One region of the Neobacillus sp. Fa239 genome, then DNA from elsewhere that is predicted to be linked to it. Evidence: a T-box and tRNA genes for the amino acid it is inferred to sense, from the RefSeq annotation. Region 1 holds a T-box; the other holds one or more tRNA genes.
The links. A T-box is a leader RNA that pairs with one kind of tRNA and senses whether it is charged. The one in region 1 lies ahead of serS (serine--tRNA ligase), so its partner is inferred to be a tRNA-Ser.
Positions count from the first base shown of each region.

Region 2: it encodes a tRNA-Ser, which carries the amino acid that the T-box ahead of serS (serine--tRNA ligase) is inferred to sense. The anticodon was not compared.

Region 1 covers NZ_AP041611.1:5,508,458-5,519,287, forward strand. Annotated here, with positions in the region: rRNA gene ACZ5XR_RS27205 (23S ribosomal RNA) at 17-2,956, shown strand; rRNA gene rrf (5S ribosomal RNA) at 3,031-3,147, shown strand; gene ACZ5XR_RS27215 (YaaC family protein) at 3,463-4,404, opposite strand; gene guaB (IMP dehydrogenase) at 4,513-5,985, shown strand; gene ACZ5XR_RS27225 (serine hydrolase) at 6,178-7,494, shown strand; gene pdxS (pyridoxal 5'-phosphate synthase lyase subunit PdxS) at 7,647-8,528, shown strand; gene pdxT (pyridoxal 5'-phosphate synthase glutaminase subunit PdxT) at 8,581-9,171, shown strand; T-box leader at 9,229-9,447, shown strand; gene serS (serine--tRNA ligase) at 9,494-10,774, shown strand.
Region 2 covers NZ_AP041611.1:3,714,491-3,725,320, reverse strand. Annotated here, with positions in the region: gene ACZ5XR_RS18185 (hypothetical protein) at 1-9, shown strand, start outside; gene dapF (diaminopimelate epimerase) at 82-1,059, shown strand; gene ACZ5XR_RS18175 (DNA ligase D) at 1,075-2,916, opposite strand; gene ku (non-homologous end joining protein Ku) at 3,047-3,877, shown strand; gene ACZ5XR_RS18165 (nucleoside hydrolase) at 4,105-5,055, shown strand; gene ACZ5XR_RS18160 (cold-shock protein) at 5,291-5,494, shown strand; gene ACZ5XR_RS18155 (DUF6509 family protein) at 6,205-6,498, opposite strand; tRNA gene ACZ5XR_RS18150 (tRNA-Ser) at 6,594-6,685, opposite strand; tRNA gene ACZ5XR_RS18145 (tRNA-Gly) at 6,689-6,762, opposite strand; gene ACZ5XR_RS18140 (DeoR/GlpR family DNA-binding transcription regulator) at 6,969-7,721, shown strand; gene pfkB (1-phosphofructokinase) at 7,718-8,632, shown strand; gene ACZ5XR_RS18130 (PTS fructose transporter subunit IIABC) at 8,645-10,510, shown strand; gene ACZ5XR_RS18125 (DUF2935 domain-containing protein) at 10,623-10,830, shown strand, end outside.

The DNA of each region.
Region 1 (10,830 bases):
AGAGTAAAACCTTTTAGGTTAAGTTAGAAAGGGCGCACGGTGAATGCCTTGGCACTAGGAGCCGATGAAGGACGGGACTAACACCGATATGCTTCGGGGAGCTGTAAGTAAGCTTTGATCCGGAGATTTCCGAATGGGGGAACCCACTGCTCGTAATGGAGCAGTATCTTTATCTGAATACATAGGATATTGAAGGCAGACCCGGGGAACTGAAACATCTAAGTACCCGGAGGAAGAGAAAGCAAACGCGATTCCCTGAGTAGCGGCGAGCGAAACGGGAACAGCCCAAACCGAAAGGCTTGCCTTTCGGGGTTGTAGGACACTCAACATGGAGTTACAAAGGAACGGGGTAGATGAAGCGATCTGGAAAGGTCCGTCATAGAAGGTAAAAGCCCTGTAGTTGAAACTTCGTTCCCTCCTGAGTGGATCCTGAGTACGGCCGGACACGTGAAATCCGGTCGGAAGCAGGGAGGACCATCTCCCAAGGCTAAATACTCCCTAGTGACCGATAGTGAACCAGTACCGTGAGGGAAAGGTGAAAAGCACCCCGGAAGGGGAGTGAAATAGTTCCTGAAACCGTGTGCCTACAAGTAGTCAAAGCCCGTTAATGGGTAATGGCGTGCCTTTTGTAGAATGAACCGGCGAGTTACGATCCCATGCAAGGTTAAGTTGAAGAGACGGAGCCGCAGCGAAAGCGAGTCTGAATAGGGCGTTTTGAGTATGTGGTCGTAGACCCGAAACCAGGTGATCTACCCATGTCCAGGGTGAAGTCCAGGTAACACTGGATGGAGGCCCGAACCGACGCACGTTGAAAAGTGCGCGGATGAGGTGTGGGTAGCGGAGAAATTCCAATCGAACTTGGAGATAGCTGGTTCTCTCCGAAATAGCTTTAGGGCTAGCCTCACGTTGTTAGAGTCTTGGAGGTAGAGCACTGTTTGGACTAGGGGCCCTCATCGGGTTACCGAATTCAGACAAACTCCGAATGCCAAAGACTTATCCGTGGGAGTCAGACTGCGAGTGATAAGATCCGTAGTCAAAAGGGAAACAGCCCAGACCACCAGCTAAGGTCCCAAAGTATACGTTAAGTGGAAAAGGATGTGGAGTTGCTTAGACAACCAGGATGTTGGCTTAGAAGCAGCCACCATTTAAAGAGTGCGTAATAGCTCACTGGTCGAGTGACTCTGCGCCGAAAATGTACCGGGGCTAAACGTATCACCGAAGCTGTGGATTGACACCATTAGGTGTCAGTGGTAGGAGAGCGTTCTAAGGGCGTTGAAGCCAGACTGTAAGGACTGGTGGAGCGCTTAGAAGTGAGAATGCCGGTATGAGTAGCGAAAGATGAGTGAGAATCTCATCCACCGAATGCCTAAGGTTTCCTGAGGAAGGCTCGTCCGCTCAGGGTTAGTCGGGACCTAAGCCGAGGCCGAAAGGCGTAGGCGATGGACAACAGGTTGATATTCCTGTACCACCTCTTTATCGTTTGAGCAACGGGGGGACGCAGGAGGATAGGGTAAGCGCACTGCTGGATATGTGCGTGTAAGCAGTTAGGCTGGTGAATAGGAAAATCCGTTCACCGTGAAGGCTGAGCTGTGATGCCGAGGGAAATAGAGTACCGAAGTTCCTGATTCCACACTGCCAAGAAAAGCCTCTAGCGAGATAAAAGGTGCCCGTACCGCAAACCGACACAGGTAGGCGAGGAGAGAATCCTAAGGTGAGCGAGAGAACTCTCGTTAAGGAACTCGGCAAAATGACCCCGTAACTTCGGGAGAAGGGGTGCTCATTGAGGTGAATAGCCTCGATGAGCCGCAGTGAATAGGCCCAGGCGACTGTTTAGCAAAAACACAGGTCTCTGCGAAGCCGCAAGGCGAAGTATAGGGGCTGACGCCTGCCCGGTGCTGGAAGGTTAAGAGGAGGGGTTAGCCTTAAAAGCGAAGCTCTGAATCGAAGCCCCAGTAAACGGCGGCCGTAACTATAACGGTCCTAAGGTAGCGAAATTCCTTGTCGGGTAAGTTCCGACCCGCACGAAAGGCGTAACGATCTGGGCACTGTCTCAACGAGAGACTCGGTGAAATTATAGTACCTGTGAAGATGCAGGTTACCCGCGACAGGACGGAAAGACCCCATGGAGCTTTACTGTAGCCTGATATTGAATTTTGGTACAGCTTGTACAGGATAGGTAGGAGCCTGAGATGCCGGAGCGCCAGCTTCGGTGGAGGCGTCGGTGGGATACTACCCTGGCTGTATTGAAATTCTAACCCGCACCCCTCATCGGGGTGGGAGACAGTGTCAGGTGGGCAGTTTGACTGGGGCGGTCGCCTCCTAAAGAGTAACGGAGGCGCCCAAAGGTTCCCTCAGAATGGTTGGAAATCATTCGCAGAGTGTAAAGGCATAAGGGAGCTTGACTGCGAGACCTACAAGTCGAGCAGGGACGAAAGTCGGGCTTAGTGATCCGGTGGTTCCGCATGGAAGGGCCATCGCTCAACGGATAAAAGCTACCCTGGGGATAACAGGCTTATCTCCCCCAAGAGTCCACATCGACGGGGAGGTTTGGCACCTCGATGTCGGCTCATCGCATCCTGGGGCTGTAGTCGGTCCCAAGGGTTGGGCTGTTCGCCCATTAAAGCGGTACGCGAGCTGGGTTCAGAACGTCGTGAGACAGTTCGGTCCCTATCCGTCGTGGGCGCAGGAAATTTGAGAGGAGCTGTCCTTAGTACGAGAGGACCGGGATGGACGCACCGCTGGTGTACCAGTTGTCTTGCCAAAGGCATCGCTGGGTAGCTATGTGCGGACGGGATAAGTGCTGAAAGCATCTAAGCATGAAGCCCCCCTCAAGATGAGATTTCCCATAGCGTCAAGCTAGTAAGATCCCTGAAAGATGATCAGGTTGATAGGTCAGAGGTGGAAGCGTGGCAACATGTGGAGCTGACTGATACTAATCGATCGAGGACTTAACCAAAATGATTACCTCGTTTTTACGAAAACTTCTTCTGTATTATCTAGTTTTGAGGGAACGATCTCTCAAGCAAATAGTCTGGCAATAATGGCGAGAAGGTCACACCCGTTCCCATCCCGAACACGGAAGTTAAGCTTCTCAGCGCCGATGGTAGTTGGGGGCTGTCCCCCTGTGAGAGTAGGACGTTGCCAGGCAATAAAGAAGACAACCTGTAATGGGTTGTCTTCTTTGTATGGGTGGAAGTGAAGTGGCACATAAACCGTTGAAAGTGACAAATAAATTCAAAAAAGCAGCTCATAAATAAACGAAAACGGCACATAAATCATTCAAGTTGGCACATAAACCGTAAAATGTAATAAAACGATTTTTAATAAAAAAGGAATTTTACTACAATAAAGGAAAGAAAAATTACCTTTTTAACTGCCGAAAAAGGAAGTTGTCACATAAATCATTCAAAGTGGCACATAAAATTCTTAAATCCCCCCAAATTACAAACTAAAAAATATCACCTAAATTCCCCCCATCAAAAACTCATAAATAAGAAACGGCCCTTTATGTATCGTAACATCCAAAAATGATCGAATAACCGGATAATCGCGATTAGGCATCATCTTCGTTAATTCACTCCACCATTCCGTTTCATAGCGGGCAATCATACTTAAGTTATATAACAGCAAATAATGGACCAACAGCTCCGGAAAATGAGCAAGCTCACTTTTGGTTAAGGGCAGGACATAAAACTTACCTTCAAAGTGAAATTTGAGCGGTGAAATTCCCCTTTGGGTATTCTTTTTAAATTCAAAATTAAGTCCCTCATTTGGAAAATCAATGTTTGCTTTAGAAGTTAAATACTCTCGAAAGCGGCTTTCTGTCATATGGTAATAGTCTAAAATCTTTTCTGGAATAACATATTGATTTCCTTGAGCCTGTATTTTTGTAAAAGCGCGCTTTCCCTCAAACAAAAACATCAGCTCATCTAATTCGGGGATCAGCCGCAGCAATTCCTCCATAATGATTTTTTCTCCTTCTAACTGTTTCATGTGGAACATTTTCTCAGACATAAAAGGAAAAAGGCCATTTTTTTGAAGTTTGACTTCATCTTGGAAGAATTGGTAATTTTGTTTTTTTCTCTTCCTTGTTGAAACCCCATGTGCCAGCACCGTTGTTGTTTCCGGATAAAAGGGATCAATGGAAAGAATGCATGCTTTAATCAAGTGGACTAGCCCATAAAATAAGAGAATTGGTTTAATAATAAGCGGTGCTGCTTCCGCCTGTTCGTAATAGATTTGACCATGCTCCAAATAATATAAAAAGGCATAACAATTTTCGTAGCTTTTTTGTTCAGGATTCTCCAAATTATTCCTTTTATAGCTATTTTTCAAATAGGTTTGACAATATTCTGCCGAAAAAAAACAGGAAAAGCTTTTCCACCCTAAATATGGGATATCCACATAATCACCTTTTTCAGAAAAATCTAATTAAAACTTGGCTCTTGACAGTATTTTGTCCAATTGATAACCTACAAATAAAAAAATTTTGTCCTGGAGGCCTTTTAAATGATGTGGGAAAACAAATTTTCAAAAGAGGGTTTAACGTTTGATGATGTTTTATTAATTCCAGGTAAGTCTGAAGTACTTCCGCGTGATGTTAGCTTAAAGGTGGAATTGGCGCCAAATGTAAAGCTAAATATACCAATCATTAGTGCGGGCATGGATACAGTTACAGAAGCTGAAATGGCGATTTCAATGGCGCGGCAGGGCGGCTTAGGAATTATCCATAAAAATATGACCATTGATCAGCAGGCCGAGCAGGTAGAAAAGGTAAAAAGATCGGAAAGTGGCGTCATCACCGATCCCTTCTTCTTGACTCCGGAGCACCAAGTATTTGATGCAGAGCATCTTATGGGGAAATATCGCATATCCGGTGTCCCGATTGTTAATAACATTGATGATCAGAAATTGGTGGGAATAATCACCAACAGAGACCTCCGTTTTATTCAGGATCAGGACTATTCTTTTAAAATTTCAGATGTAATGACGAAGGAAAATCTCGTTACGGCTCCAGTAGGGACTACATTGAAAGAAGCAGAAAAAATTCTGCAAAAATACAAAATTGAAAAGCTGCCATTAGTAGATGATCATGGTGTGTTAAAAGGATTAATCACAATCAAGGATATCGAAAAGGTGATTGAATTCCCTCATTCTGCCAAAGATACGCAAGGCCGTCTATTAGCAGGGGCAGCTGTTGGCGTTACGAAGGACACGATGAAGCGGGTGGATATGCTTGTCAAAGCGAACGTCGATGTCATCGTAGTGGATACAGCCCATGGCCATTCGCAAGGCGTGCTGGATACAGTGAAAGAGATTCGGAACGCTTATCCGAATTTAACGATTGTGGCTGGGAATGTTGCAACAGCTGAAGCAACAAAAGATTTAATCGAAGCAGGAGCCGATGTTGTGAAGGTCGGAATTGGTCCAGGCTCCATTTGTACAACCAGAGTCGTGGCGGGGGTCGGCGTACCGCAAATTACAGCCGTATACGATTGTGCCACTGAGGCCATGAAGCATGGGAAAACAATCATTGCTGATGGCGGAATCAAGTACTCTGGAGACATTGTGAAGGCACTGGCTGCCGGCGGGCATGCGGTTATGCTCGGCAGTTTATTGGCCGGTGTATCTGAAAGCCCAGGAGAGACGGAAATCTTCCAAGGAAGGCGATTTAAAGTGTATCGCGGAATGGGGTCTGTTGCCGCTATGGAAAAGGGTTCTAAAGACCGCTATTTCCAAGAGGAAAATAAAAAGTTTGTCCCTGAGGGGATTGAAGGCCGCCTTCCTTATAAGGGTCCATTAGCCGAAACAATTTATCAATTAATTGGCGGGCTGCGTTCAGGTATGGGATATTGCGGCACGAAGGATTTAGAGCAATTAAGAAATAATGCACAGTTTATCAAGATGACAGGTGCCGGTCTAAAAGAAAGCCACCCGCATGATGTGCAAATCACAAAAGAGGCACCTAATTATTCACTATCATAAACAGGAGAAGCAGCTGCTTCTCTTTTTTTTAGGAAAAAAGTATAGAATATGGAAAAAGATTAGGTCTTTGCTCTCGCTAGGATTTGCCAAAGACTTGTGTTAAAATAACCAAGGTGTATTAATTCGTTGGAGGGCGTTATAGTGAAAAAACGTTTTTATCAAAAATGTATACCTGGTGGATTGGCATTGATTATGTTCTTTAGCCTATTTACCGGGATAAATAAAGCTGAAGCAGCAGCACCACCATTAAAGGTCAATGCTGACAGTGCCATTATCGTCGATGGTAAAACTGGAAAGGTTTTGTTTGAACAAAACGCTGATAGTTTGCTAGGTATTGCGAGTATGTCCAAGATGATGACGGAATATATTCTTCTTGATTCCGTTAAAAATGGAAAAGTGAAGTGGGATCAAAAATATTCTGTAGATGATCTTGTCTATAAGATGTCTCAAAAACGTGAATTATCCAATGTTCCCTTGCGTCGTGATGGTGTGTATACGGTACGGGAATTATATGATGCAATGGCCATTTATTCTGCGAATGCTGAAACCATTGCACTTGCAGAAGTTATTGCCGGTTCTGAAACAAACTTTTTAAAATTAATGAATAATGAAGCAAAATCATTAGGGTTAAAGGATTATAAATTTGTTAACTCTACTGGTTTAAATAATAGTGATTATCATGGCGAACAGCCGCAAGGGACAGGTCCTACTGATGAAAATGCGATGTCCGCTCGAAGCGTTGCCACTTTAGCATTTCACTTAATTAATGACTTTCCTGATGTTTTAAAAACGGCAAGTATTCCAAAAAAGGTATTCCGTCCGGGCACTCCTGATGCGATTAACATGGAGAATTGGAACTGGATGCTCCCAGGTCTTATTTATGGTTATCAAGGGATGGATGGATTAAAAACAGGGACAACCAATTTTGCCGGTGCTTGTTTTACGGGTACGGCAATGCGTAATGGCCAAAGGTTTATCACAGTTATCCAAAATGCAAAGAATGCACAGGGGCAAACCGGTGATAAAAATGCCCGTTTTACCGAAACAAGAAAAATGCTTGATTATGCCTTTAATACGTTTTCAAACCAAGAATTGGTGCCAGCCCAATACCAGGTAAAAGGACATAAAACTCTTCCTGTAACGAAAGGAAAAGCAAGTGAAGTCGAGATCTATACAAAATCTGCTCTAAACATGACAATTGCGAACGGTGATAAACAAAATTATCAACCGGTGCTAGTTTTGGATAAGAAGATGTTGGACAAGAATGGAAACTTGACTGCTCCGATTAAAAAAGGGGAAAAAATTGGTTATTTAACAGTAACCTCCAAGAATGGCGACAAGGTAAGTTTCTTAACACCAGAGGGACAAAAGAGTGCTAATATCGATGTAGTGGCCGCACAGGATGTTGAAAAAGCTAATTGGTTTGTTCTGATGATGAGAGGCGTTGGCAGCTTTTTTGGTGATGTATTCCATGGAATATCCACGACAGTAAAAGGCTGGTTTAAATAGAGGGAAACATTGGATATTATTCCAAGATAAGAAAAGAGGATTCATGTCTTGACATGAATCCTTTTTTGTTGATATTGTCATAAAGGAAGCATAATAATTTCCGTTTGAATTTATCTAAAAATTTCTAATAGTAAAGTTAAGGGGGATTTGGAATGTTAACAGGTACGGATCGTGTAAAACGTGGTATGGCAGAAATGCAAAAGGGCGGCGTTATTATGGACGTTGTCAATGCAGAGCAAGCAAAAATCGCAGAAGAGGCTGGAGCAGTTGCTGTAATGGCATTAGAGCGTGTACCTTCCGATATTCGTGCAGCCGGCGGTGTAGCCAGAATGGCTGATCCACGAATCGTTGAAGAGGTTTTAAATGCTGTTTCAATCCCGGTTATGGCAAAAGCAAGAATTGGCCATATTGTGGAAGCACGCGTTCTTGAAGCAATGGGTGTAGATTACATTGATGAAAGTGAAGTTTTAACACCTGCTGATGAAGAGTTCCACTTAAATAAAAAGGAATATACCGTTCCATTCGTATGCGGCTGCCGTGATCTTGGCGAAGCTGCCCGCAGAATTGGTGAAGGTGCTTCCATGCTTCGTACAAAAGGTGAACCTGGAACAGGGAACATCGTTGAAGCCGTTCGTCATATTCGTAAGGTAAATGCACAAGTGCGCAAGGTTGTTGCCATGAATGAGGACGAGCTTATGACTGAAGCAAAGCTTTTAGGTGCACCATATGAAATTCTTCTAGAAATCAAACGTCTTGGACGTCTTCCAGTTGTTAACTTTGCAGCAGGTGGAGTAGCCACTCCTGCGGATGCAGCTCTTATGATGCAATTAGGTTCTGACGGAGTATTTGTTGGTTCCGGAATTTTCAAATCCGAAAATCCTGCAAAATTTGCAAGAGCGATTGTGGAAGCAACAACACACTACCAAGACTATAAATTAATTGCCGAGCTTTCTAAAGACCTTGGAACACCGATGAAGGGAATTGAAATTTCTTCCTTGGCCCCTGAAGCACGCATGCAAGAGCGCGGCTGGTAATAAGAAAAAAGAATCGCCGTATTCTAAAGTTCAAAGCATAAGGAGCATTTTTATGGTAACGATAGGAGTTCTAGCCTTGCAAGGCGCTGTACGTGAACATATTAAGTCAGTAGAGGAATGCGGTGTGCAAGCCATTGCCATAAAAAGAAAAGAGCAGTTAAAAGAGGTAGATGGCCTCATCCTTCCTGGCGGAGAAAGCACCGCCATGCGCCGATTGATTGATAAATATGATTTTATGGATGCCCTTAAGGAATTTGCTCAAGCAGGTAAGCCGATGTTCGGGACTTGCGCGGGGTTGATTCTTTTAGCGAAAAATATTGTTGATTATGGTGAGCCGCATATAGGGGTAATGGACGTTACGGTCGAACGCAACTCCTTCGGCCGTCAGGTTGACAGCTTCGAGGCTGACCTTGATATCAAGGATGTAGCCGGATGCTTCCCAGCCGTGTTTATTCGTGCGCCGCACATCGTCGAAGCAGGACCAGAGGTTGAAATCCTAGCAAAGCACAATGACCGCATTGTCGCCGCACGGGAAGGCCAATTCCTGGGATGCTCCTTCCACCCGGAATTAACAGAAAATCATCTCTTTACAGCTTACTTTGTTGAGATGGTTAAAGAAGCGAAGGCGAAACAATTTGTATAAATACATTGCATTTTGTGGATAATTATAGTAGATTATAAAATACAAATCATTCATATGCTTAAAGCTATGAGAGGAACTAGTAGCAGGAAGTCATTCTAAAAGAGAGCCGGTGGCTGGTGTAAACCGGTGAATGGAACTTGTGAATCCATCCTCGAGCAAGGTGCGGAACGCTCTTTGGAGCAAGTAAGTACTTTCGGTAGAAACCGTTAAATTTTTCAAGGTGGACAGAAGTTTCTGTCAACCAGGGTGGTAACGCGGGTAACTCTCGTCCCTGTTTATAGGGGCGGGAGTTTTTTTATTTTTAAAAAGGAGTGAAACGTCCATGCTTGATATTAAAGTATTACGGGCAAATTTTGTTGAAGTAAAGGAAAAGCTTCAGCATCGCGGCGAAGATTTAACCGACCTCGGAAGATTTGAAGAGCTTGATCTAAAACGGCGTGAATTAATTGTTGAGGCAGAGCAGCTGAAGAGCAAACGCAATGAGGTCTCACAGCAGGTTGCAGCATTAAAACGTGAGAAACAGGATGCCGATCATTTGATTCAAGAAATGCGTGAAGTAGGTGACCGCATTAAGGTATTGGATGATGAACTGCGCGGTGTAGAAGAAACATTGGAGCTTTTACTATTAAGTATTCCAAATATTCCCCATGAAAGCACACCGATTGGAGAATCTGAAGATGATAATGTGGAGATTCGAAAGTGGGGCCAGGTACGTGAATTTGATTTTGAAGCAAAGCCGCATTGGGACGTTGCCGACCAATTAGGAATCCTTGATTTTGAACGTGCTGGTAAAGTTACCGGCAGCCGTTTTGTTTTTTATAAAGGTCTTGGAGCCCGTTTAGAGCGTGCGTTAATGAACTTTATGCTGGACCTTCATGTCGATGAGCATGGCTATAAAGAAATCCTGCCGCCTTATATGGTGAATCGAACAAGTATGACAGGCACAGGGCAGTTGCCTAAATTTGAAGAAGATGCCTTTTTAATCGAAAGTGAGGATTATTTTTTAATTCCTACTGCAGAGGTGCCTGTCACCAACTATCATCGCGACGAAATTTTAAGCGGTGAGGATCTGCCGATTCGCTTTGCGGCGTACAGTGCGTGTTTCCGCTCTGAAGCAGGTTCTGCAGGACGTGACACGCGCGGTCTGATTCGCCAGCATCAATTTAACAAGGTAGAGTTGGTTAAATTTGTTAAGCCAGAGGATTCTTATGACGAGCTCGAGAAACTAACAAATGATGCGGAACGTGTTCTGCAATTGCTTGAGCTTCCATACCGGGTCCTTAGCATGTGTACGGGTGACCTTGGCTTTACGGCCGCGAAAAAGTACGATATTGAAGTGTGGATTCCAAGCTATGGAACATACCGGGAGATTTCTTCTTGCAGTAATTTCGAGGCATTCCAGGCTCGTCGTGCCAATATTCGCTTCCGCCGCGATCCAAAGGCTAAGCCGGAGCATGTGCATACATTGAATGGATCTGGCCTTGCGATTGGCCGTACGGTCGCCGCAATATTGGAAAATTACCAGCAGGCGGATGGCAGTGTGGTCATACCGACTGTTTTACAGCCATATATGGGCAATCGAAATGTTATAAAACCAGAGTAAGATTTATTTTTTCGGGCGGGAGGAATTCCGTCCGAAAATGATTTATTTATTGTTTG
Region 2 (10,830 bases), 1.8 Mb from region 1:
GAACGTTAATCGGTTCCTTTCATTATCATTGTTTGATAAAATATATTATTAATGGACATCTCGGTTGTGGGGGTAATAGCTATGCAAATTGAATTAATAAAAGGACACGGTTCTGGAAATGATTTTTTGTTAATTGATGAAATTTCAAATTCCTATACATTTTCGGAAGAAGAACGTGCCAAGTTAGCCAGAGTTTTATGTAATCGAAATGGTGAATTAGGTGCCGATGGTATTCTTTTTGTGATGAAAAGTAACCATGCTGATGGCAGAATGAGGGTATTTAATTCGGATGGATCAGAGGCATCAATGTGTGGAAATGGACTGCGAATTGTTGCAAGATATGTGTGTGAAATGCTTCAGGTAAAAGAAGCCGTAATTGAAACGATGAAGACCGATCTAAAAGTAAGTAAACAAGTTGATATTTATGCGGATGTTTTCACCTATCAGGTTGAAATTTCTCCAGTTTCCTTTCAAGTTGATGATTTGCCGCTGCAATTGCCGGCCTCTACCTTACTGAATGAGAAAATACCTGAGCTTTCCAATGAATTAGTGTTTTCAGCCTTAGCGGTTCCCAATCCTCACTTAATAGCGATTGTTGAGAAAGAACAGCTATTGTCTGACCTCCAAACAACCATCAGTGAAAAAGTGAATGGTCCCAATGATTTATTTCCAGATGGCGTGAATGTTAGTTTTGTACGCTTCATGGATGAAGGAAATATCTATGTAAGGACGTTTGAACGCGGGGTAGGGTATACCAATGCCTGCGGGACTGCCATGTCTGCCTCATCCCTTGTAACCTGTTTAAATGGCCTGAATCCATTGGAGAGCCCTATTCAAGTCTATAATAACGGCGGCAAGGTTCAATGTATTGTTCATGAAACAAAAGGGAATTATTCCATTGATTTAATTGGGAATGCTACCTATCTATTTAAGGCCAAAATTGACCTGGACTTTGCGGGTGAAACATTCCATTTAACTTCAAAAAATGATTATTCAGAACAGGCTGCGTATGAAGGGCTGCAAGCTGAAGCATCGCAGTATTTAACTGAAAAAATGTAAGGATAAGGGCTTGCCTTATCCTTTTTTTGCACCTTGTTTTAAAACCTCGAGGACTGGAGTGAAGGGTTGAATTTGTTTGGTTGAAAAGTAACTCTTAAAAGGATCTCCCAAATTTTTAATCCGATGAAGGGCATTTTTCATCGTAAATTGAACAGATTCAAGTTTTGAGTTAACTTCATCCCAGTACAGAGGTGTGGCTGCCCCTGCATGCTCATTTCCTCGCAATGAATAGGGTGCAACAATGGTTTTTCCTTCCCCGTGCTGGACATAGTCAACATAAAGCCTGCTTCCGCGGTTTTTCTTCATCCTTTCGATCGTAAAGGAATTCGGGTCTTTTGAAATCAAATATTCCGCAATAAAACTTGTAAAAAGCCTGGTATCCTCGTATGTGTATGTATCCTTCGGTAAAGGGAGGTAAATTTGCAATCCCTTATTACCTGAGGTTTTGATAAATCCAATTAAATTTAATTGGTCAAGGACTTCTTTTATCATAAGGGCCGCTTTGACTGCCAATGGGAATGCCTCCCTTGATGGGGGATCCAAATCAAAAACGATTTCACTGGGGCCCTTGCTGTTTATAGTTTGAAATGGAACATGAAATTCAATCGCTAATTGATTTCCAAGCCAAATTAACGTTTGCAAATCATTGCAAATAATATAATCGATGCCTTCCATCCGATATGTTTGAACAAATTCCGGAGCATATTCAGGACAGTTTTTTTGATAGAATGCCTCACCAAACATCCCATGAGGATATCGAATCACTGTTAAAAGACGATTTTCCAGAAATGGCAGCAGATAGGGGGATACTTCACGTAAATATAAAATATAATCTGCCTTTTGAATATTGATTTTTTCCCACAGCGGTTTATCAGGATGCGTGATTTCCAACTGACTTGGCAAGTTTTTTTGCTGAATTTGAAACCGTTCATATGTACATTCAACAGGTGTTAAATCAAAGCGGAAGCGGTGAAAATGCGGCTCTCTTAACTGGTTTTCATAAAGCTCTAAATATTTGACTTCAAGGCAAATGGCAGGCTCTACATAGATAAACTGCCGATCCTCTTTCACCATATTTTGTTTGATTGTCTGCTGTATGGCCTGTTTTTCATCTGGCTTAAAACCAAAAAGGACCTGTCCGATACCAGCCAGCTCATCTCCTTGATAAACACCAATTGAAAAGTAGCCGTTGTTTTTATCATAGGACGTAATAAAACAGCTGACATATTTCCAGTTTTTATATTTTAGCCAAAGGGTTGATCGTTTGCCTTCCTCCCATTGACTTTTTCTATGCTTTATGACAATTCCTTCACCATCATATAAAACAACTTTTTCCCAAAGTTCCGTAAAATGATCATGGGCCATTACCATCTGCAGCAGCTGTGAATCATATGGATCGGCTTCAATAGAAAAGCCCATCTTTTGAAACAAGTTTATTAACTCCTTTTTTCGATTTTGAAAAGTCAGCGGACATTGGTTTTTGCCGGATATTTCAAGGGTATCAAAAACCATCAATCGACATGGAGACTTTTTAGCTGCTTCAAAAATTTTTTTTTCAGATTTCAAGCGGCCTCTAACCTGGATGGCAGCGAAATTTGCCTTGTAGGGGTTTTCCAAAGAAACAAGCTCACCATCAAGCTTGAGTGGTAAATAGGGTTTAAATTTTTCCTCATGGTTTAATAAAAATTCCTTTATTTCTGGAAATTGTGGAAATAGCGGTTTGCCGTTTCTGCTCGTTAATAATAATTCTTCCTCACTCCATTCCAAAACGGCACGGAATCCATCATATTTCACCTCGTACAGCCAATCGGCATCATCAGGCAGATCAAACGTCAAGGTTGGCAGCATCGGTTTCATGGTCATTATCCCTCTCCTTTTTCATTATTTTGTTTGAAAATGAATTGGTTCATCCTTTTCCAGAAGTTTTTATGAATGTTATAAAAGCTGAACCTGCAAAATATGAATAAAAAGAAATGGAGAAAACTATATGCATACGATGTGGAAAGGAAGTATAAGCTTTGGTCTTGTGAACATCCCGATTAAGCTTCATACGGCAACAGAAGACAAGGACATCAAGCTGCGAACCCTCCATAATAAATGTCATGCTCCGATAAAGTATGAAAAAATCTGTTCGGTTTGTGAAGAGGAAGTAAAACCGGAGGATATTGTCAAGGCATATGAGTATACAAAAGGGAAATTTGTTGTTCTCGATCAGGAAGACCTTGAAAAACTTCGAAAAGAAAACGAAGAAAAAGCGGTTGAAATCATTGATTTTGTTAAAATGGAACAAATTGACCCGATTTACTATGACAGAAGCTACTACATGTCACCAAGCGAAGGAGGCGGGAAAGCCTATTCATTGCTTAGGAAAGCCCTTCAAGAAACACAAAAGGTGGGCCTGGCAAAAATTATTATCCGCTCAAAAGAGCAATTGGCTGTTATTAGGGTATATGAAAATACGCTCGTTATGGAAACCATCCATTACCCGGACGAGGTGCGCAGTGCAGGTGATGTTCCTAGTGTACCTTCAGAGGATAAGGTAACAAAAAAGGAACTGGACACAGCCATATTATTAATTGACCAATTAACAACTGATTTTGAACCTGAAAAATATACGGATGAATATCGGACCGCATTATTAGAACTGATTGAATCCAAACGGACAGGGAAAGAGACCGTTACTCCTGCAACAAAGGAAGCGGCATCCAACGTGACTGATTTAATGGCAGCATTGCAAGCATCCATTGACCGAACAAAACCAAAAAAAGCACCAGCTCCAAGGAAAAAAGCAGCAGCCAAAATCAAGAAAGAAGCATAAATTTCCAAAGATATATCATTGATAAGCTGTGTTAAAGGCGAATGTGGAATTTTTTATAACGGTTGATTGGAGTGGAGGGCACTCGACTCCTGCGGGATGAAGAGGTCACGGGAGACCCCGCAGGCGCCTAAAGCGCCGAGGAGGCTCCCGGACCTCCCCACGGAAAGCGAGTGCCCGGAGCGGAAATCAACCACTCTATTTATAGATAAGCAATTGGGGGAGAGGAAATGGCTTATAATGTGCTGATGTTTGCTGACCCCGGAATTGATGATTCATTTGCCATCATGTATGCCTTATTAAATCCCAAAATTAATTTAGTCGGGATTGTCAGCGGTTATGGGAACACGCCAAAGGAAATGTCGATTAGGAATACAGCTTATCTTTTAAATCTTGCCGGCAGGGATGATATTCCCATTATTGCAGGAGCAGCCGGCCCCTTGTCTGGTGAACCTATTCAATATTATCCCGAAATTCATGGAAAAGAAGGGTTGGGCCCATTTAAAGTTCCGAAAGACTTAAAAAATGCTCAGGTATTTGATATGAATAAAATTATCGAAATTATATCCTTTTATAAGGAAGATCTTATAATTGTGAATGTTGGTAGATTAACAGAATTAGCGTTAATGTTTATCATATATGGAAACGATGCCCTTAAAACCGTAAAGGCCTTTTATATAATGGGAGGTGCTTTTTTAGTTCCAGGAAATATTACCGCTGAAGCAGAAGCGAATTTTTATACCGACTCGATTGCCGCAAATTCAGTAATGGAAAAAGCTCGAAATATTTATTTACATCCACTAAATATAACGAACAAGGCTATTATTACCCCTGATATCATTGATTTCTTAGCAAAAAACAGCCCAACCCCCTTTAAATCAATCATAAAGCCAGCGTATGATTACTACTTTCATGCTTATCAAAAATTTGTCCCCGGGATAAAGGGAGCTCCACTTCATGATGTTTTCCCATTAATGGCATTAGCTAATCCAGATCTGGTGAAGTATATCCCAAGAAGGGTAAGAATCGAGGAATTTGGCGCGGCAAAGGGAAAAAGCATAGCCGATTTTCGACCAAAGCCAGACCCGGAACCGCCAGTAACACTGGATCAAATCGGAATGGAAGCCGATTTACAGAAATATGTTGTGGACTTTATGGAAGTTTTTTTACAGGGAGAATAAAAAAAGGAAATAAACTGCAAAGCTGTTCTTTTGACAATTTTAAAATATAAAGGTATTATTAAAGTATGCTATTAAGTTCGGAAATTATTTTCATAAAAGGTGATGCAGGAGTGCATCACCTTTTTTTGATAAAGCGGGAATAAATCTTAAATGATGCAAATACAATTAAATGATTGCTTACTTTATTTTCCGCATAGATAAAAAAGCTTTGCAATATGTTAAAGGGGTGAGTAGTTTGGCTTTTGGCAGACGTAATGAAGAGGAAGTTAAATTAGAAGAAACAAAGATTTGGAAATGTAATTCAGATACATGCAATTGCTGGGTTCGCGATAATTTTAAAAGCGGTGATGTTCCCCTCTGCCCTATATGCAAAAGTGAAATGAGTCTTACAACAAAAGAATTGCAGGTCATCCATAACCATAGCAAAAATTTCATGTGAAAATAAAAAGTAGGGATTTTCACTACGGGTTCCGTTCCCTATCACTAACATTAAAAATGTAAGTTAAAATGAGTGCCAATTTTGAAATTGACACTCATTTTTTATTGGTGTAAAGCCATTTGGGTAGAACTTACATATTAATTTGTATAGGGAAATGCACCACAAATTGTAGGGGGACAATGGCTGTTGTACCCCTATAATTTTACTTCAATTTGATAGACAAGTTATCTTACAAAAAATTCTTAGAAACATAAGTAGTCTTACATTAATTGAGTAATGAGTGATATTTAAAATAAACGGAGATTTTTCGGTTATTTGCAAAATGGAGCTCGTTTCGGGGTAAATAAGGGGATGATTTCCGGTTAAGCAAAGGAAAATCCCCTATTTTCATGTTTTTCGAGTCAATAGGCGGAATCTTTCCGTCTATTTTAGCTATTTTCAGTGCTATTTCCAAATTAAGAGAAATTTCTCCGCTTATTTATCAAACTAGGTGCTTAACTTGCCCCCCCCCCAACCGATAAGAGCGGACCCAGATGAGGGAATCAGCATCTTTTTATCGAGTAACATTCAGGTACCGGTATTAAAAATGGCTTAGTCGAGCCATTTTATTTTTAATAGCAAAAACAGATACAAAAGGCAGTACCAATTGGGCTGTATTTTCGGGTTTTGCAACATGAAACGGAACCCGTTAAGATTTCCCCTACTTTTTTTTATTGAATACTATTTTCCTTACAATATTGTAGAACCAATTCTTCCTCGTCGTCCTCGAGGGCAAAGTCCAGCACTTTTTCGCTGCCTCTTTCGAAAAAATGATAGTTGGAAATCTTTGCTCCTTCCTCATCTTTTACGAATATCAACTTTATTCCCACACCTTTTTCAGAAAAAAGCTCATCCTCGTCATCTACTTCAAGGTGAAGGAAAAATTCATAACGGTCGCCGGATAATAATCCAAATGGATCTTCAAGCTTTTCGACTGTATGTCCAGTAATGTTCAAAATAATCATCCTTTGCTTATGTAAAGTCCTTTATATTATACACATTTCTAACTAATAAAAATAAAAAACACTTCTTTAAAAGTGTTTTAAACAGATTTTATGTATGGAGGAGAAGATGAGATTCGAACTCACGCAACGGTTGCCCGCCCTAGCGCATTTCGAGTGCGCCCCCTTATAACCACTTGGGTACTTCTCCATTTGGAGCGGGTGACGGGAATCGAACCCGCGCCGCCAGCTTGGGAAGCTGGAGTTCTACCATTGAACTACACCCGCAATATGCCCTTCGACAGAATTGATTATACCATATTAATACTAAATCTTCTAGTTAAATGATTGCACCTTAATGGATCAATCAACTATATCATTTAAAAACAATCAAAAACGTTCATAATTTGAAAGTTTTTGAAAGAAAATGATTGATTTCTGTAATCGGTTTCAGTATTATATAATTAAGAACAAAAATTCTAGGTGGTGATGACATGTTAACACCCGAACGTCATCGAATGATTTTACAGCTATTGAAAGAAAAAAATATCGTGAAAATACAGGAAATCGTTGAAATGACCGATACTTCTGAATCGACAATCCGCCGTGATTTATCACAATTAGAAGAAGAAAAGCATTTAAAAAGAATTCACGGCGGGGCGCAAAGACTTCAGGGGAAATTACAAGAGCCGAGCATGGTTGAGAAATCTTCCAAAAACCTTCAAGAAAAACGGAAAATTGCCAAATATGCGGCAGGTTTAGTGGAAAAAGGTGACTGCATTTATCTTGATGCCGGATCAACGGTCGTCGAAATGATTGAATTCTTAACAGAAACAGATATCGTTGTCGTCACAAATGGTCTGTCTCACCTGATACCGCTATTAAATAAAGGAATTTCAACTTATTTAATAGGCGGTTTAGCTAAACCGAAAACAAACGCCATTATTGGACGAGGTGCATTGGCAAGCCTTGATCTTTACCGCTTTGATAAATGTTTTTTAGGAGTAAACGGAATCCATCCAGAGTTTGGGTTCACCACTCCAGATCAAGAAGAGGCAATGGTGAAAGAAAAGGCAATCTCCCTTTCAAGAGAAGCATATGTTTTGGCGGATGAATCGAAGTTTTCCGAAATCGCCTTTGCGAAAATTGCTGATCTTAGTAAAGCATTCATTATTACAAATGAAATGGATCAAGAAACTCAGACACTATATGAAAATAGAACAAAATTAAAGGTCGTGACTTCATGATATACACATTAACATTAAATCCCTCTGTTGATTACATTGTTCAATTGGAAAGTTTTCAATTAGGTGAATTAAATCGGACGACACAGGAAACAAAATTTCCTGGCGGGAAGGGAATAAACGTTTCCAGGGTTTTAAGTTCAATCGGTGTATCCAGTAAAGCGCTTGGTTTTACCGGCGGATTTACCGGGAAGTACATTGAGGATTACCTTCATACCGAGCAGATTGCTACCGATTTTATCAATGTGAAGGAAGATACCCGGATTAATATTAAGCTTAAAACTGGTCAGGAAACGGAAATAAATGCAAATGGCCCAATGATCACGGAAGACAACTTCAAGAAATTAAAAGAACAAATTGGTCAATTAACAGATAATGACCTTTTAGTTTTAGCCGGCAGTATACCATCGACCCTGCCTTCCTCAACCTATGAAGAACTTGTGAAAATCTGTAGGGAAAATGGTACTGCATTTGTCGTGGATGCAGAAGGAGATTTGTTAAAAAAGGTTCTCTCCTATCATCCGTTTTTAATCAAGCCAAATCATCATGAGCTTGGTGAATTGTTCCAAACAACCATAACAAGCTGTGAAGAAGTAATACCTTTCGGAAAAAGGCTAATTGAAATGGGAGCCGGGAATGTGATCGTTTCGCTTGCAGGCGAAGGTGCTGTTTTTATAAATAAAGATAGATCATTAATTGCTGAAGTGCCTAAAGGAAACGTAAAAAATTCAGTTGGCGCTGGGGATTCAATGGTGGCAGGCTTTCTTGCTGAATTTTTAAAAAGTTCAAATGTGGAAAAGGCGTTTCAATATAGTGTGGCATCAGGCAGTGCTACTGCATTTTCACTTGGTTTATGTAAGAAGGATTTAATAGAGGAGCTCCTTGTACAAGTAAAAATAAGAGAAGTGAATTAGGAGGAGAAAGGCATGAAAATTACTGAACTTCTAACCAAGAAGACAATTGTATTAAATATTGAGGGGAAACAGAAGGAAGAGGCCATCGATCAGCTTGTCGATTGTCTGTTTAAGGCAGATAAAATCTCAGACAAGCAGGAATTTAAAGCGGCCATTTTAAAACGGGAAGACCAAAGCACAACCGGAATCGGGGATGGAATCGCGATTCCCCACGCAAAAGTGAAAGCGGTTAAGGAAGCAGCAATTGCCTTTGGGAAATCGATTTCCGGTGTGGATTACCAATCATTAGATGGAGCGCCAGCACATTTATTCTTTATGATTGCCGCACCAGAAGGAGCGAACAACACCCATTTAGAAGCGTTAGCACGTCTATCTGGACTATTGATGAAGCAGGAAGTCCGTGAAAAGCTGTTAAAGGCAAACACAGCTGATGAAATAATAAAGGTTATCAATCAATATGACCAGGAAGAAGAACAAGTTCAGGATGTTTCTGATAAAAAGAACGCAATCGTAGCGGTTACGGGCTGCCCGACAGGAATCGCCCATACTTATATGGCGGCCGACTCCCTTAAAGCCAAAGCGGCTGAAATGGGTGTGGATATTAAGGTTGAAACAAACGGTTCCGGCGGGGCAAAAAATGTTCTTACAGATGCAGAGATTGAAAACGCAGTAGCAGTGATTATTGCGGCAGATATCAATGTTGAAATGGAAAGATTTAAAGGTAAGCATGTCATTCAAGCAGCGGTAGCCGATGGAATTCGCAAGCCGCAAAACTTAATTGAACGGGCATTAAAACAGGATGCACCTGTTTATGCAGGGAATGGCAACCAAAGTAAAAATGATGGAGATTCAAAAGGCAGATCAGGTTTCTATAAACACTTAATGAATGGTGTTTCCAATATGCTTCCGTTTGTAGTCGGAGGCGGGATCCTAATTGCGATTTGCTTTATGTTCGGTTACAACTCCTTTAAACCAGGAGACCCAACCTATAATAAGATTGCTGAAGCATTGATGACAATTGGCGGCGGAAATGCCTTTGGTTTAATTGTACCAGTCCTTGCCGGATTTATCGCACTAAGCATCGCAGACCGTCCAGGATTTGCACCGGGAATGGTTGGCGGTATGATGGCCGCAAGCAGTGGCGCAGGTTTCCTAGGAGGGATGGTTGCCGGTTTTCTTGCAGGTTATGTGGTCGTTCTGTTGAAGAAAGTATTTGCCGGCCTTCCACAGTCATTGGAAGGAATTAAAAGTATTTTATTATATCCGCTTTTTGGAATCGGAATTACTGGATTTATCATGATGTTTGCCATTGATCAGCCAGTAACCTGGTTAAACAAAGAAATCACCCATTTGTTATCAGGACTTGGTGCAGGAAATGCCATTCTTTTGGGAATTATCTTGGGTCTAATGATGGCTTTTGATATGGGTGGACCAATTAATAAAGCTGCATATGTTTTTGGAACTGGTTTACTTGCTAGTGGCGTATATGGGCCGATGGCCGCAATTATGGCAGCCGGTATGGTGCCGCCGCTAGGAATTGCCATTGCCACTACTTTATTCAAGAACAAATTTAACAAGCAGGAGCGAGATGCCGGAAAAGCCTGCTATATCATGGGACTTTCGTTTATTACGGAAGGAGCCATTCCATTTGCAGCTGCAGACCCATTCAGGGTGATTCCAGCTAACATGATTGGTGCAGCAGTTGCAGGTGCATTAACGATGGCTTTTCACATCGGATTAAGAGCTCCACATGGCGGGATATTCGTTGTATTTTTAGTGCAGCATGGTGCTGTTCAGTATGCGTTATCAATTTTAATCGGGGCAGTGGTTTCTGCTTTATTGATCGGATTCTTAAAAAAACCAGTGAAAACAATATAATTTATATGAGCCGGTAAACTCTGTTTACCGGCTTTAAATTTCCATACATATAAAGAAAAAGCTTGGAATAACATTTTAAGTGGTAATTGTAATTTCATTAGGGGGAGATGGGATGAACGATGTGTTTGAGAAAACAGCAAGGTTCGAGCATCGATTCTGGCTGCAAATTTTAGGTGATCATTCCCGGTTTATCCATGCTGCATTAGCACCAGTTGAAAAAAGCGAGATTCAAATTGCAGCTGATTTTATAAAACGATTTGATGCACTGCTTGATAGGTCAAAATCAGGGGAAATCATTCAACTTTCCATGGATGCGGAAG